One region of the Aeromicrobium panaciterrae genome, then DNA from elsewhere that is predicted to be linked to it. Evidence: riboswitches for the same ligand, from Rfam matches in the RefSeq annotation. Region 1 holds a riboswitch; the other holds the start of a gene.
What was found. A riboswitch is a leader RNA that binds a small molecule or an ion and turns the genes downstream of it on or off. The one in region 1 is predicted to bind cyclic di-AMP.
Positions count from the first base shown of each region.

Region 1 (6,550 bases):
GGCTCCCGCCTCGGTGACTCGTACGAGATCGAGTGCGAGGTTGCGGTCGGGGGCTTGAGAGTCTGGCTGGAGGCGGTCCACGGCCGCATCTTACCGGTACGCCGTGGGGGCCCGCGAAGTCAGGAACGTAGGGTGACAGCGCTGAAACCCAACCAAGGAGCAAGAGCATGAGCTCGACCGGATCGTCGCGTGGCAATCCCTCGATGGGTGACATCGTGCGGTCGGTTGCGGTGCTCGGCGCACTGGTCCTCGCGCTGTGGGGATTTGGCCAGCTCTTCACCAAGACACCGGACTCGAACGTCAAGCCGATTGACTATGTGTCGACGGTTCGCAGCGCACGACCTGCTGCAGAGTTCGCGCTGTTGGCTCCGGCGACGCTGCCCAAGGGCTGGGTCGCCACCTCCGCACAGTTCACTCCGACCACTTGGCACCTTGGAGTCGTGACAGATGACGAGGAGTACGTCGGCCTCGAGCAACGCACGGGCGACGCCAAGCAGCTCGTCGCGACCTACGCGAAGGACAGCACGGCTGCGGGCGAGGTCACGATCGACGGCGAGACGTGGAACCTTCGCGAAGGCCCAGACGGCGAGGTGACATTCGTACGAACCGAGTCGGGTCTGACGACCCTCGTGACCGGTGAGGCACCGAGGGCCGAGGTCGAGGCCTACGTGGCCTCGCTCTCTGCGTCCTGATCGGGCAGTCCAGCCGCAGCAGCCAAGCGCGAGCGAGCACCGTCGAGCCACTGCTGGCAGATCTTGGCGAGGACCTCGCCGCGTTCCCAGAGGGCCAATGACTCGTCGAGGCTGGTGCCGCCGACCTCAAGCTTCTGCACCACAGAGATGAGCTCGTCGCGGGCCTGCTCGTAGGGGATCTCGGGAGTCTCAGCCATGTTCATCCTCAGTGGTGGTGGTCGTGCGTACGCCGACGTTGCCGTCAGCGAGCCGAACGGTGAACTCGGAGTCGGGAGCAACCTGCGCGATCGAGCGTACGACGGTGCCATCGGGCAGCTGTGCCACGGCATAGCCGCGCTCCAGGGTGGCCAGTGGCGAAAGGGCACGTACGCGCGCCAAGTGGTGTCCAATCTCATCGCTTGAGCGGTCGAGTCGATGACCGAAGGAGCGGCGCGCTCTGTCACGCAGCTCGTGGACGACGCCCTGCTGCATGTCGACGACAGTCAACGGGTTGGCCATGACCGGGCGTGAGCGAATCTCGGCCAGTCCGCGTGACTCGCGATCAAGAATCGACCGGATCGCCAGGTTGGCGCGCTCGCGCATCGACGCGACTCCGGCGAGCTCCTCGCGTACGTCGGGGACGATGCGCTTGGCTGCGTCGGTCGGCGTCGAGGCGCGGAGATCTGCGACCAGGTCGAGCAGCGGGGTGTCGGGTTCGTGGCCGATGGCGCTCACCACAGGCTTGGCGACAGCGAACACGGCGCGAATGAGTCCCTCGTCGGAGAACGGAAGCAGGTCCTCGACCGAGCCGCCGCCGCGAGCGATCACGATCAGGTCGACTGAGTCGTCGCGCGAGAGCTCTTTGAGGGCGTCCATCACATCTGCGGCGGAGTTGGCACCCTGCATCAGCGCATGACGGACGACGAACCGTACGTCCGGCCAGCGCAGACGGGCGTTCTTGAGGATGTCGCGCTCGGCGGCTGATGCTTTGCCAGTGATCAGGCCGATGCCGCGGGGGAGGAGCGGGAGGGGCTTCTTGAGGCGTGGGTCGAACAGGCCCTCGGCCGCGAGGAGTTGCTTGCGGCGCTCCAGCTGAGCGAGAAGCTCCCCCTCGCCCTGAGGGCGGATCTCACGCAACTCGAGAGACAGGCTGCCGCGGGGGGAGTAGAACGTCGGCTTGGCGTGCACGATGACGCGCGCACCTTCGGTGATCGGCGTGGGTGAGGCATCGAGAATGACCGAACTGCACGTCGCATCGATCGAAATCTTGGCTGTGAGGTCGCGCAGCGTCAGGAAGCAGACGCCCTGGCGACGGGTGAGCTGGGCGATTTCGGCTTCGACCCAGACGGCGCCGAGTCGGGCGATGTAGCCGTCGAGGAGCTGCGAGATCTGCCGCAGCGGTGCCGGCTTCTCAGCCGACGTCTCGAGTGCCATACGCACACCCTAGGGGGACGGAACGACAGCGCGACCCCTCACCGGTGGTGAAGGGCCGCGCTGGATGGCGATGTGAATCAGGGGCGGCGTACGACGTACCCGCTGCTCCAGATCTTGTGCTTGCCGACGCGGGTGCCCGACTTCTGGGCTTCCCACATCTTGCCGCCACCGGCGTAGATCGCCGAGTGGTAGGCGCGACCATTGCTGATGAAGATCAGGATGTCGCCCTTCTTCTTCTTGCTCTTCGAGATGTGCTTGCCCTTGAGCTGAGCTCCCGACGTGCGACCGACCTTCTTGCCGGACTTCTTGTAGACGTACTGGACGAGTCCAGCGCAGTCAAAGGAGCCGGGGCCGTTGGCGCCGTACTTGTACGGGTCGCCCTTCTGCTTGCTGGCCCACTTGATGACTTTCTGGGCACGCGTGGGCTTCGGCTTGGGCTTCGGCTTGGGCTTCGGCTTGGGCGTCGGCTCATCCGTCTCGGCTGGAGGCGGTGCCGGTTCCGTCGCTTCCGACGCGGACGCCGGAGTCAGGAGTGCGGAGATGAGGTTGGGCGACGCAGGAGCGGTCTCGGCTGAAGCGGGTCCAGTGAGGCCAACAAATGCGATGGACGATGCCAGCAGAGCGCAGGCAAGAGTACGTGAACTGTTGCGCATGGATTCCTCAAGCACGCTTGCGAAAGATGACCTGTCGGGTTCAGGCGCGAGGTTGCCTGTCGAATTCGATTCACCCCAAGGCTCCGAGGAGCCGAACTGCCGGGTCTTCCGTGCCCATCACGGGTTCGATTTCTGCGGTCCTGATGGGCCTCAGCGTGGCCGCAGGTCGGCCCCGGTGGGGGTCAACGGGCCTAGACATTACCGGGAGGAGAGCGAATTTCTCGTATTCAAAGTCACAGATCGAGCGTGACTTGCGTCGCAGGACAGCGCTCTCAGAAGGGGACTGTGACGGTCGCCTAGGATGGAGTCATGACTGAAGTGTCGCTCGGTATGCCGTCTGTTGGTGGCAGCGTTCTGCTCGCTGATCCCCGCGGCTACTGCGCCGGAGTTGACCGTGCGGTGATCACGGTTGAGAAGGCTCTCGACCTCTACGGCTCGCCGGTCTACGTGCGCAAGGAGATCGTGCACAACAAGCATGTCGTCAACAACCTGCGTGACCGCGGCGCGATTTTCGTCGAAGAGCTCGACGAGGTGCCCGAGGGCGCAACTGTCGTGTTCTCGGCGCACGGTGTTTCGCCGATGGTGCACGCCGAAGCCGCCGAGCGCAGCCTCAAGACAATCGATGCCACCTGCCCGCTGGTGACGAAGGTGCACCACGAGGCTCGCCGCTTCGCCAGCGAGGGCTACAGCATCTTGCTGATCGGGCACGAAGGTCACGAAGAGGTTGAGGGCACTGCAGGCGAGGCACCTGACCACATCACGTTGGTGCAGACCCCCGACGATGTCGACGCGCTCGAGTTCCCCGAAGGCACCCGCCTCTCCTGGCTGTCACAGACGACGCTGAGTGTCGACGAAACGATGGAGACCGTACGTCGGTTGCGCCAGAAGTTCCCGCAGCTCGAAGATCCGCCCAGCGACGACATTTGCTACGCGACCCAGAACCGCCAGGTCGCGGTCAAGGAGATCGCCAAGAACGCCGATCTCGTGATTGTCGTCGGCTCGGCCAACTCCTCCAACTCGGTGCGCCTGGTCGAGGTTGCACTCGAGGCTGGCGCCAAAGCGTCCTACCGCATCGATGACATCTCCGAGATCGACGAGACGTGGCTCGATGGTGTCGAGAACGTTGGTGTCACCTCGGGCGCCTCTGTACCGGATGACCTGGTCCAGGAAGTGCTGGCTTATCTCGCAGAGCGCGGCCACCCTGGTGCTGAGGCCGTACGCACGGCTGACGAGAGCCTGATCTTCGCCCTGCCGCCCGAGCTCCGCAAGGACATGAAGAAGGCCGGCGTTCCCTACAAGTAGGTCCGTCCGCGTGGCGTCTGGTGACAGACTCTTCCCGTGGACATTGCGCTAACCCTCGTCACCCTGCTGGCGATCGCAGTTGCCGTGAGCGCAGCCGCCGGTCGGCTGGGGATGTCGGCGCCGCTCGTACTGATCGTCGTCGGGATCGTCGGGTCCTATCTGCCGTTCGTACCGGACTTCGAGCTGACTCCTGAGCTCGTGTTGATCGGGCTGTTGCCGCCGCTGTTGTATGCCGCCTCGATTCAGACCTCGCTGGTTGATTTCCGCGCCAACCGGCGGCCGATTGCGCTGCTCAGCGTTGGCTTGGTCCTGTTCACCACTGCCGGCGTTGGTTTGCTCGTGTGGTGGCTGCTCGACGTACCGCTGGCGGTCGCGCTTGCACTCGGTGCGGTCGTCGCGCCGCCGGATGCCGTGGCTGCGACGTCGATTGCTCGCCGCGTGGGACTCCCGCGCCGAGTCGTCACGATCCTTGAGGGCGAGAGCCTCGTGAACGACGCGACCGCGATCGTCACCTTGCGCGCGTCGATCGCTGCGATCGGCGGAACGGTCAGTGTCTGGGAGGTCGGCGCAAGCTTCGTGCTGTCCGCGATTGGAGGGGCGCTGATCGGCCTTCTTGTCGCGATCGTTGTCGGCAAAATCCGCAAGCTGATTCAGGACGACGTCACCGATGTCGCTGTCTCGCTGCTGACGCCCTGGATCGCCTATCTCCCCGCGGAGGAGATTCACATCCCCGGAGTCGAGGGCCACCCATCAGGTGTGCTCGCCGTGGTGGTCGCCGGAATCATCCTTGGCCACAAGTCACCGATCATTCAGTCGGCATCGTCTCGGCTCTTCGAGCGTACGAATTGGTCCACCATCTCGTACGTACTCGAGAACGCCATCTTCCTTCTGATCGGGCTGCAAGTGCGCTCGATCGTGGACGACCTTGGTGAGAGCACCGTGTCGGGCCCGCGCATTGCGGTCTCGTGCGCAGCCGTGCTTGCGGCCGTGATCCTGCTGCGAATCCTGTGGGTGTTCCCCGCGACGTACGCGGCACGCATGATCCCCAAGATCCGGGATGCCGAACCACGGCCTTCTCCTCGGGTCGTCTTCCTCGTGGCGTGGACCGGTATGCGCGGTGTCGTGACTCTGGCGGCGGTGTTCCTGCTGCCCGAGCACACCGAGAAGCGTGAGGTGTTGGTCCTGATGGCGTTTGTCGTCACGATCGGCACGCTCCTCATCCAGGGTCTGACGATCCCGACGCTCGTCCGTCTGCTCAAGGTGCCGGGGCCCGATCGGCATGAAGACCACCTGCAGGAGGCGACGGTCTATCAGGCGGTGGCCGACGAGGGCATGAAGTTCCTGGACGAAGAGGTCGAGGGCACGGTGTCTGATTCGGTCATGCACCGTCTTCGCGAGCGCGCTACGGATCGTACGAACGCCGTGTGGGAGCGACTTGGCGGCTCAGCGACACCCAGCGCGCAGTACTCACGTCTGCGGGCGGCCATGCTCGCCCGTGAACGTGACGAGCTGCTGCGCATACGGGCGCTCGGAAGCGTGGACCAGTCGATCCTGGCTCGTGTCATGAATGCGCTCGATGTCGAAGAGTCGATACTTGATCGCATGTACGAGGACGAGACGACGGCCAACCGCGAGACCGAGCTGCGGCCAACGTACGAGCAAGGCGGCCCGTGCGAGCACCTCTCAGCGGCAGTCGTCGTACCGCCACCCGTGACGCCGACGGGTTGCGAAGAATGCCTCGCGGACGGCGACGAGTGGGTGCACCTGCGTCTATGTATGGAGTGTGGCCACGTCGGTTGCTGTGACTCGTCGCCGAATACGCACGCAACCAAGCATTTCCACGAGTCGGGACACGCCGTGATGCGCAGCTTCGAACCCGGTGAAGCCTGGCGCTGGTGCTACATCGACGAAGTATTGGGCTGACGATCCGGAGCAGTCATGATGCGCAGGGCGATGATGCCGAGCGCAAGGCCGTGACCCAGCACCAACGTCTTGCCGTGATCGATCGTCGAGGCGATGAGGCGACCAATGAAGCCTGCATCGTCGGAGAGCCCGTTGACCTGGATCGCGTCGGCCCAGAACATCGAGACCACAGCCAACGCGCCAATCATCAGAGCTGGTGGGAACACGCCAGCCTGGAACAGCGACTCGAGATCGACCGCCATCGCGACGGTCACGACAATCAGTACGAAGCTGAGTGAGAACAGGAAGCCGAGGCTGCCGTCGGTCAGGTCGAGACCGGTGAGCGCCGCCATGGCGATGACCGCGATGCGGATCGCCTCGCGAGCATTCAGATCGTGCCCTGCACGCTGTGGGCGTGAGGGCGACTCGACCGGGTGCGCGTCCATACCTTCATCATGCGCCGCCACGATGACACTTTGGGGGAGGCGACTGATAGGAACGACACGTGGGAATCATTGAGACCGAGCGCCTGATCCTGCGTCCCTTCACGCACGATGACGCTCCACGGGTGCTCGACATCCAGAGCCG
Region 1 covers NZ_JAVDWH010000001.1:988,992-995,541, forward strand. Annotated here, with positions in the region: gene glpX (class II fructose-bisphosphatase) at 1-81, opposite strand, end outside; gene J2X11_RS05170 (DUF4245 domain-containing protein) at 168-692, shown strand; gene J2X11_RS05175 (exodeoxyribonuclease VII small subunit) at 665-889, opposite strand; gene xseA (exodeoxyribonuclease VII large subunit) at 882-2,105, opposite strand; gene J2X11_RS05185 (C40 family peptidase) at 2,183-2,758, opposite strand; cyclic di-AMP (ydaO/yuaA leader) riboswitch at 2,758-2,905, opposite strand; gene J2X11_RS05190 (4-hydroxy-3-methylbut-2-enyl diphosphate reductase) at 3,068-4,060, shown strand; gene J2X11_RS05195 (Na+/H+ antiporter) at 4,097-5,983, shown strand; gene J2X11_RS05200 (DUF6542 domain-containing protein) at 5,959-6,429, opposite strand; gene J2X11_RS05205 (GNAT family N-acetyltransferase) at 6,468-6,550, shown strand, end outside.

Region 2 (6,550 bases), 1.0 Mb from region 1:
TGACGTCCATAATCTGCTCGGCGGGAGCATCGATGATGATGTCGCTCGTAGTCCGCGCCATCACCCCTCCTCGCCGGTCCGTTTGTGTTTTCCCATGCTAGTGGTTGAGGCCGAGGCCAACGCTGCGGGTAGCCTGCGTACGTGACCGAGCGCAGCGATCCGGGCAACCTCTCCCTGGACATCCTCGACCGCCTCCCTGAGCACATCGATGACGTAGCACTTGCGCGCCAGATCGATGGCTACTGGCAGGACGTGACTCTGGGCGCATTCCACGGTCAGATCCTCGACTTCGCCAAGGGCCTCATCGCCGCTGGCGTCAAGGCCGGCGACCGTGTCGTGATCCTGTCCAAGACCCGCTACGAGTGGACCGTCGCCGACTACGCCATCTGGTGGATTGGCGCGACGACCGTCCCGGTGTACGAGACGTCGTCCGTCGCCCAGATCGAATGGATCCTCAAGGACTCAGGAGCTGTCGCAGCGATCGTCGAGTCAGCCACTCACGAAGCCAGCGTTAAGGAAGCGAAATCCAAGCACCTCAAGAACGTCTGGTGCATCGACTCGGGTGCCTTCGACGAGATCACCGCAGGCGGTACGAAGGTCAGCGACTCTGACGTCGAAGCTCGACGTTCGGCCCTGACCAGCACGACGTTGGCAACGCTGATCTACACCTCTGGCACCACCGGCAAGCCCAAGGGCTGCAAGCTGACGCACGGCAACTTCCGCTCCGAGTTGGAGGCAGCAACTCAACAGCTGCCCGAACTGTTCGGCGCCAAGGATGCCTCAACGCTGCTGTTCCTCCCGCTCGCTCACGTGTTTGCGCGCATCATTCCGGTCGGCTCGATCCGTGCTGGCGTCAAGGTTGGCCACACCGCGGACATCAAGGACCTCCCGCGCCACCTCGGCGACTTCCAGCCCACCTTCGTGCTCGCTGTCCCCCGCGTGTTCGAAAAGGTCTTCAACTCAGCCAGCACCAAGGCGTATGCCAACGGCCGCGGCAAGGTGTTCGATCGCGCCGCCCAGACTGCGATCGCGTACAGCAAGGCCCTCGACAATGGCGGACCCGGACTCGTACTCCGCGGTCAGCACAAAGTGTTCGATGGCTTGGTCTACGGCAAGATCCGCGAGGCGCTCGGCGGCAAAGCCCAGTGGGCGATCTCGGGCGGCGCGCCACTCGGCGAACGACTCGCTCACTTCTACCGCGGAATTGGCTTGACGATCCTTGAGGGCTACGGACTCACCGAGACGACCGCCGCCCTGTGCGTCAACACGCCCAGCGATCAACGGATCGGCACCGTTGGCCGCCCCATGCCTGGCACCGAGGTGCGGGTGAGCAGCGATGGCGAGCTCAGCTTTCGCGGCCCGCAGATCTTCACGGGCTACTGGAACAACGACGAAGCGACGGCCGAGGCCCTCGATCCAGACGGCTGGTTTGCCACGGGCGACCTCGGCGAGGTCGATGCGGACGGATATGTACGAATCACCGGACGTCGCAAGGAGATCATCGTGACGGCGGGTGGCAAGAATGTCGCACCGGCCGTGCTCGAGGAACGCGTTCGCACGCACCCGTACGTCAGTCAGTGCTTGGTCGTCGGCGACGGCAAACCCTTCGTCGCTGCTCTCGTCACGATCGACACCGAGTCGTGGACCGGCAGCTTGAAGGATCCTGACCTCAAGGCCGAGATCCAGAAGGCGATCGACGACGCCAACTCACAGGTGTCCCAGGCCGAGGCGATCCGCAAGTTCAAAATCATGCCGGCGGACTGGACCGAGGCGAACGGCTATCTGACGCCGTCATACAAGGTCAAGCGCAATGCCGTCCTGCGCGACTTTCACGACACGGTCGAAGCGCTTTTCACCAGGTAGCGCCGCCAGTCGGTCGTGAGCTGGTCGACGGTCAGCCCGAATGACTTCTCGAGCGCCCGACTGAGCTTCGTGCCGCCGAGTACGTCCTCGTAGAACGCCACGATGTCTGCGTCGCTGTGCGTCTCGCCCAGCATCCGGAAGATCATCCATGCCGCCTCGTACGACGCGCCGAGCCCATGACCCGACGACGCGAAGTCGGCGGAACTCGGCAGTCGCCTCGGCGTCTTGCCCGCCTTGACCTCGGCAAGCACCTGACCGGCGCTCAGCGACAACGAGGCATCGTCGTCATGCAAGGCGACGAAGTCGGCGAAGCCTTCGACCACCCAGGTTTCTGCCGAGGTGCCGACAGCAGAAGTCAGGAGGTGGGTCGCCTCATGCGTGACGACGACCTGGGCTGCGCGATCGTCCATGGTTGCGAACACCGCCGGGTTGAGCACGATCACGATGCCACAAGCCGAGCCATTGCTGCCGTCGAGGTTCGTCGTCACGGCCGCGATCTGCTTGATGTCGTCGACCTTGCGGCCGACAAGCTGTGCCATTTGATCCTGGGTGTGCGGAGAAACCACAACGACTTTGCGAGTGACGTCTGGGATGACGTCGACAACGGCGGCACGAGCGCGCGCAGTCATCGCGTCGATCTGCCCGGCAACTCCCCCGTCCACCGCGATGACCGTGGTTTCGGCCTGCTTGTGGACGTCGACTTTGCCCGCCAGCCAGATCGGCAGCGAACCAGCACTCGCCGTGACGCTACGTACGGCAAACGTTTCGTCGGCCTGTGGGTCCAATCGGAACTTCACAGTTGCCGTACGCCGTTCCTCAGCGAGACCTGAGTCGCCTCCAGCCATCCAGCTGACCTCGACCTCGGCCTGGGTCGATCCGTCCGCACGATCGGCAACCTCGCCACCCGTGATGTACCGCAGGTCGACATCGCGAGCTCCTAGGGCGTCCCGAGCGGACCAGGCGTCGCGGGCAAACGTACGAGCCGCGCTGCTTGCGCCAGCTGCCGCGATGAACTCTGATTCAGAGGTTGCGTCGGACAGTTCGCGGAACTGCTGCGTCAGCAGCGCGCTGGCGTTGGCCGGAACCTCGACAACCGCGTCAGGCTCGGACGAGCCCTCCCACGGCCGCTGCCAGAGCAAGAGGGCAGCACCGAGCAATACGAGAACTAACGCAGCGGTGACATTCGGCGACAGGCGTCGCTGGTCAGCCAACCCGGCCAAACTTGCTGTAGCCCCCGAGGCCCGTGATTTCGACGCTGCGGCCCGGGCGAGGAGCGTGAACGACGCGACCCTTGCCGATGTACATGCCAACGTGCGACATGCCGCCGTAGAACACGAGGTCGCCCGGCTGAAGCTGACTGGCCGAGATGTGGCGAGTTGCGGCGTACTGCGGGCCCACAACGCGAGGCAGCGAGATCCCGGCGGCTGCCCAAGCCTTCATGACGAGGCCGGAGCAATCCCAGCGGTTGGGGCCAGTACCACCCCACGCGTAGGGTTCGCCGAGCTGGGCGAGTGCGAAGTTGATGGCGGTCTGAGCACGGCCCGATGCGACCGGCTCGAAGTCGAGTTCGGTCGAGCCTGAATCGAGCTTGGCCTGGTCAGCCGGGCTGAGCTGTTCGATCTGCGCCTTGATGGCTTCGTACTGCTTGCGGATCTCCTTGCGAGTCTTGGCGGACTGCTTCTTGGCGTCGGCGAGCTCGTCCTGGCGGTCCTCGAGCTGGGAGCGACGGTTCTTCAGCGCCTTGCTCGTCTCACCGAACTGCTCGAGAGCATCGGCGCGAGTGCTGTTGAGGGCCTGTACGGCTCCGAGTCCTGCGAGGAACTGCTCCGGGTCGCCGCTACCGAAGAGGTTGACGGTCGGGCCGAGCGGGGCGTCCATCTGCTGCTGGACGATCGCAGTGCTCAGTTGCTCCTTCTGCTGGTTGTAACCAACCAGAGCTTCGGAGATGTCGTCGCTGAGGTCAGCAATCTCGTTGCGGGTCTGCTTGGTGCGCACGCCAATCTGGTTGACCTGCTCGTTCATCGCCTCGATCTTGTGCAGCGCTGCCTCAATGCTCTCGACCGTGGGCGCAGGATCAGCCTGGGCCGACGGGAACGCGAACAGCGCACCGACAATTGCAAGAGATGAAACCGCTACAAGAGCGCGGCTTCGTGCTCGATCACGTGACAGTCGCACGCAGGAACTCCTACCTTCGACGCCTACCAGGTGAGCTGACGGGTTCGGGCCAAGGTATGCCCTACGGTCCGCACGACTAGTTACCTAGACGCGTGAACCGATTCACCCCACAAACATGGGTCCCCGGTTCGTCTCAGTTTTGCCCTCAAATGATTCAGGACCACAACTGTGACGATTAGGCGGTGCGCCCGACGCCGACCTGGAGGGCCGCCGTTCACCGGACGCACAGTGGCCCACTCTAGGCCGCGTGTGGGGTCAGATCAACCTGATCAGCAGGTTCAGACGGCCTGCGTCTCTGGGCCTGTGATGGGTGTCACGAGGCGCAGAGGTGGAACGCAGCCTGCATCGGCCAGTACCTCAAGCGCTGCCATCTCCTGGGCATCGATCTCGATGCCGACAGGTGGTGCGCCAAGCAGAACTGTGACGATGCAGTCGCCGCACGCACCGGGGCTGCGTACGAGGCACCGATCGCAGTCGACGACGACCGAGTCGGTAGTTGGGTGATCATGCATGTCGGCACCTCCTGATGCGCTGTGCGACCCGCCCAGTTGGCGAGTACATGAATGACGCTAGGGACGACCTCGGACAAAAACGCCGACATAGCAAGGATGCGGAGCTCTGTCGGTGGGGACGCTTAGCGTTTGCCGCGTGCAGGAAGTCCAGGGAACCTTCGACGAGCTGGGCCGCCCCCTGTCCTCCACGACCTTCTGTGTCGTCGACCTCGAGACGACGGGAGGTTCGGCCGCCGGCGGGTCCAAGATCACCGAGTTCGGCGCGGTCAAGGTGTGCGGCGGCGAGGTGCTCGGCGAGTTCCAGACGCTGGTCAATCCCGATGAGCTCATCCCCGCGTTCATCACGGTCCTGACCGGCATCACCAACCAGATGGTGATCTCCGCACCTCGCATCGCCGAGGTGCTCCCCAGCTTCCTCGAGTTCGCCAAGGGCAGTGTCCTCGTCGCGCACAATGCACCATTCGATGTCGGATTCCTCAAGCACAACAGTCGCGAGCTCGGCATTCCGTGGCCCGGCTTCGAAGTGCTCGATACGGCAGTCCTCGCCCGTCGCGCCCTCAATCGTGACGAGGTGCGCAACTGCAAGCTGTCGACGCTGGCGGCCAAGTTCGGTGCCACGACGACGCCCAACCACCGCGCCCTTTCCGATGCGCGCGCGACGGTCGACGTGCTGCACGGACTGTTCGAGCGGCTGGGCAACCTCGGAGTGACGACCCTCGAAGAGGTGTCGACTTACACGTCGAAGGTCACCCCCGAACAGCGCAAGAAGCGTCACCTCGCCGACCACCTTCCAGTCGCACCGGGCGTCTACGTCTTCCGCGACGACAAGGACCAGCCGCTCTACATCGGCACCTCGCGCAACCTCCGAGCTCGCACCCGCTCCTACTTCACCAAGGCCGAGACACGCACCCGCATGGGTCAGATGGTGATGCTCGCCAACCGCATCGAAGGCATCGTGTGCGCGACACCGCTCGAGGCCCAGGTACGCGAGCTCCGTCTGATCGGCAAACACCGTCCACCGTTCAACCGGCGCTCCAAGTTCCCCGACAAGGTCACTTGGCTCAAGCTCACACGCGAGCCGTGGCCGCGGCTGTCGATCGTACGAACTGTGCTCGACGACGAGGCCGACTACATCGGGCCGTTCCGTGGCCGTCAATCAGCCGAGGGCGCGCTCGCTGCACTGCACGACTCGTTCCAGATCCGGCAGTGCACTCCTCGCCTGGCACTGAAGTCCAAGAGCTCGCCATGTGCTCTCGCCGAGATGGGTCATTGCCTGTCACCGTGCGACGGCTCGGCCGATATCGAGGTCTATGACGCTGAGGTCGTACGCGTACGACGCGCCATGATCGGTGATCCCGAAGAGCTCGTCGCAGCCGTACACGCGCACATGCTCTATCTCGCTCGCAACGAACGATTCGAAGACGCAGCTGTGTGGCGCGATCGCCTCACCTCGTTCCTGCGCGCCTCCGTACGCACCCAGCGCCTGCGCGAGCTGACGGGACAACCCGAGCTCGTTGCGGCTGCTCCTCACGAGGAGGGGTGGGAAGTTCACGTCATCCGCTACGGCCGGCTGGTTGCTGCCGGCATCCTGCCGAGAGGTACGCATTCAGCAGGGTGGGTCGATGCACTCCTCGCCACGGCCGAGACCGTCCCACCCGGCTTCGGACCGATCCCGGCGGCAACGGTCGAGGAGACCGAGTGCCTGCTGCGGTGGCTCGACTCCCCCGGCATCCGCATGGTTCGCGGCACCTGGCATACGTCGCTACAAAGCGGAGCGCGACACCTCGTACCGTTCGAGCTCGCCGATTCCCGCTGGCAAGACCTGCAAAGGCCGGGCTAAAGGCCGATCGAGAACGTCGATTCGAGGTCGTGCTGGCTGAACGTCTGGAACGCGATCTGGGTCTGCGTCGACAGCACGCCCTCGACCTTGTTGAGCTGATCGGCGACGACCTTGGCGACATCGTCAACCTCGCGGACGCGAACCATGGCGACGAGGTCGA
Region 2 covers NZ_JAVDWH010000001.1:2,025,390-2,031,939, forward strand. Annotated here, with positions in the region: gene J2X11_RS10320 (SRPBCC family protein) at 1-61, opposite strand, end outside; gene J2X11_RS10325 (AMP-dependent synthetase/ligase) at 142-1,863, shown strand; gene J2X11_RS10330 (hypothetical protein) at 1,830-3,074, opposite strand; gene J2X11_RS10335 (C40 family peptidase) at 3,067-4,038, opposite strand; cyclic di-AMP (ydaO/yuaA leader) riboswitch at 4,044-4,208, opposite strand; gene J2X11_RS10340 (hypothetical protein) at 4,317-4,550, opposite strand; gene J2X11_RS10345 (DEDD exonuclease domain-containing protein) at 4,687-6,390, shown strand; gene J2X11_RS10350 (Lrp/AsnC family transcriptional regulator) at 6,387-6,550, opposite strand, start outside.
Region 2: linked by a shared signal. The riboswitch ahead of J2X11_RS10335 (C40 family peptidase) and the one ahead of J2X11_RS05185 (C40 family peptidase) in region 1 are both predicted to bind cyclic di-AMP.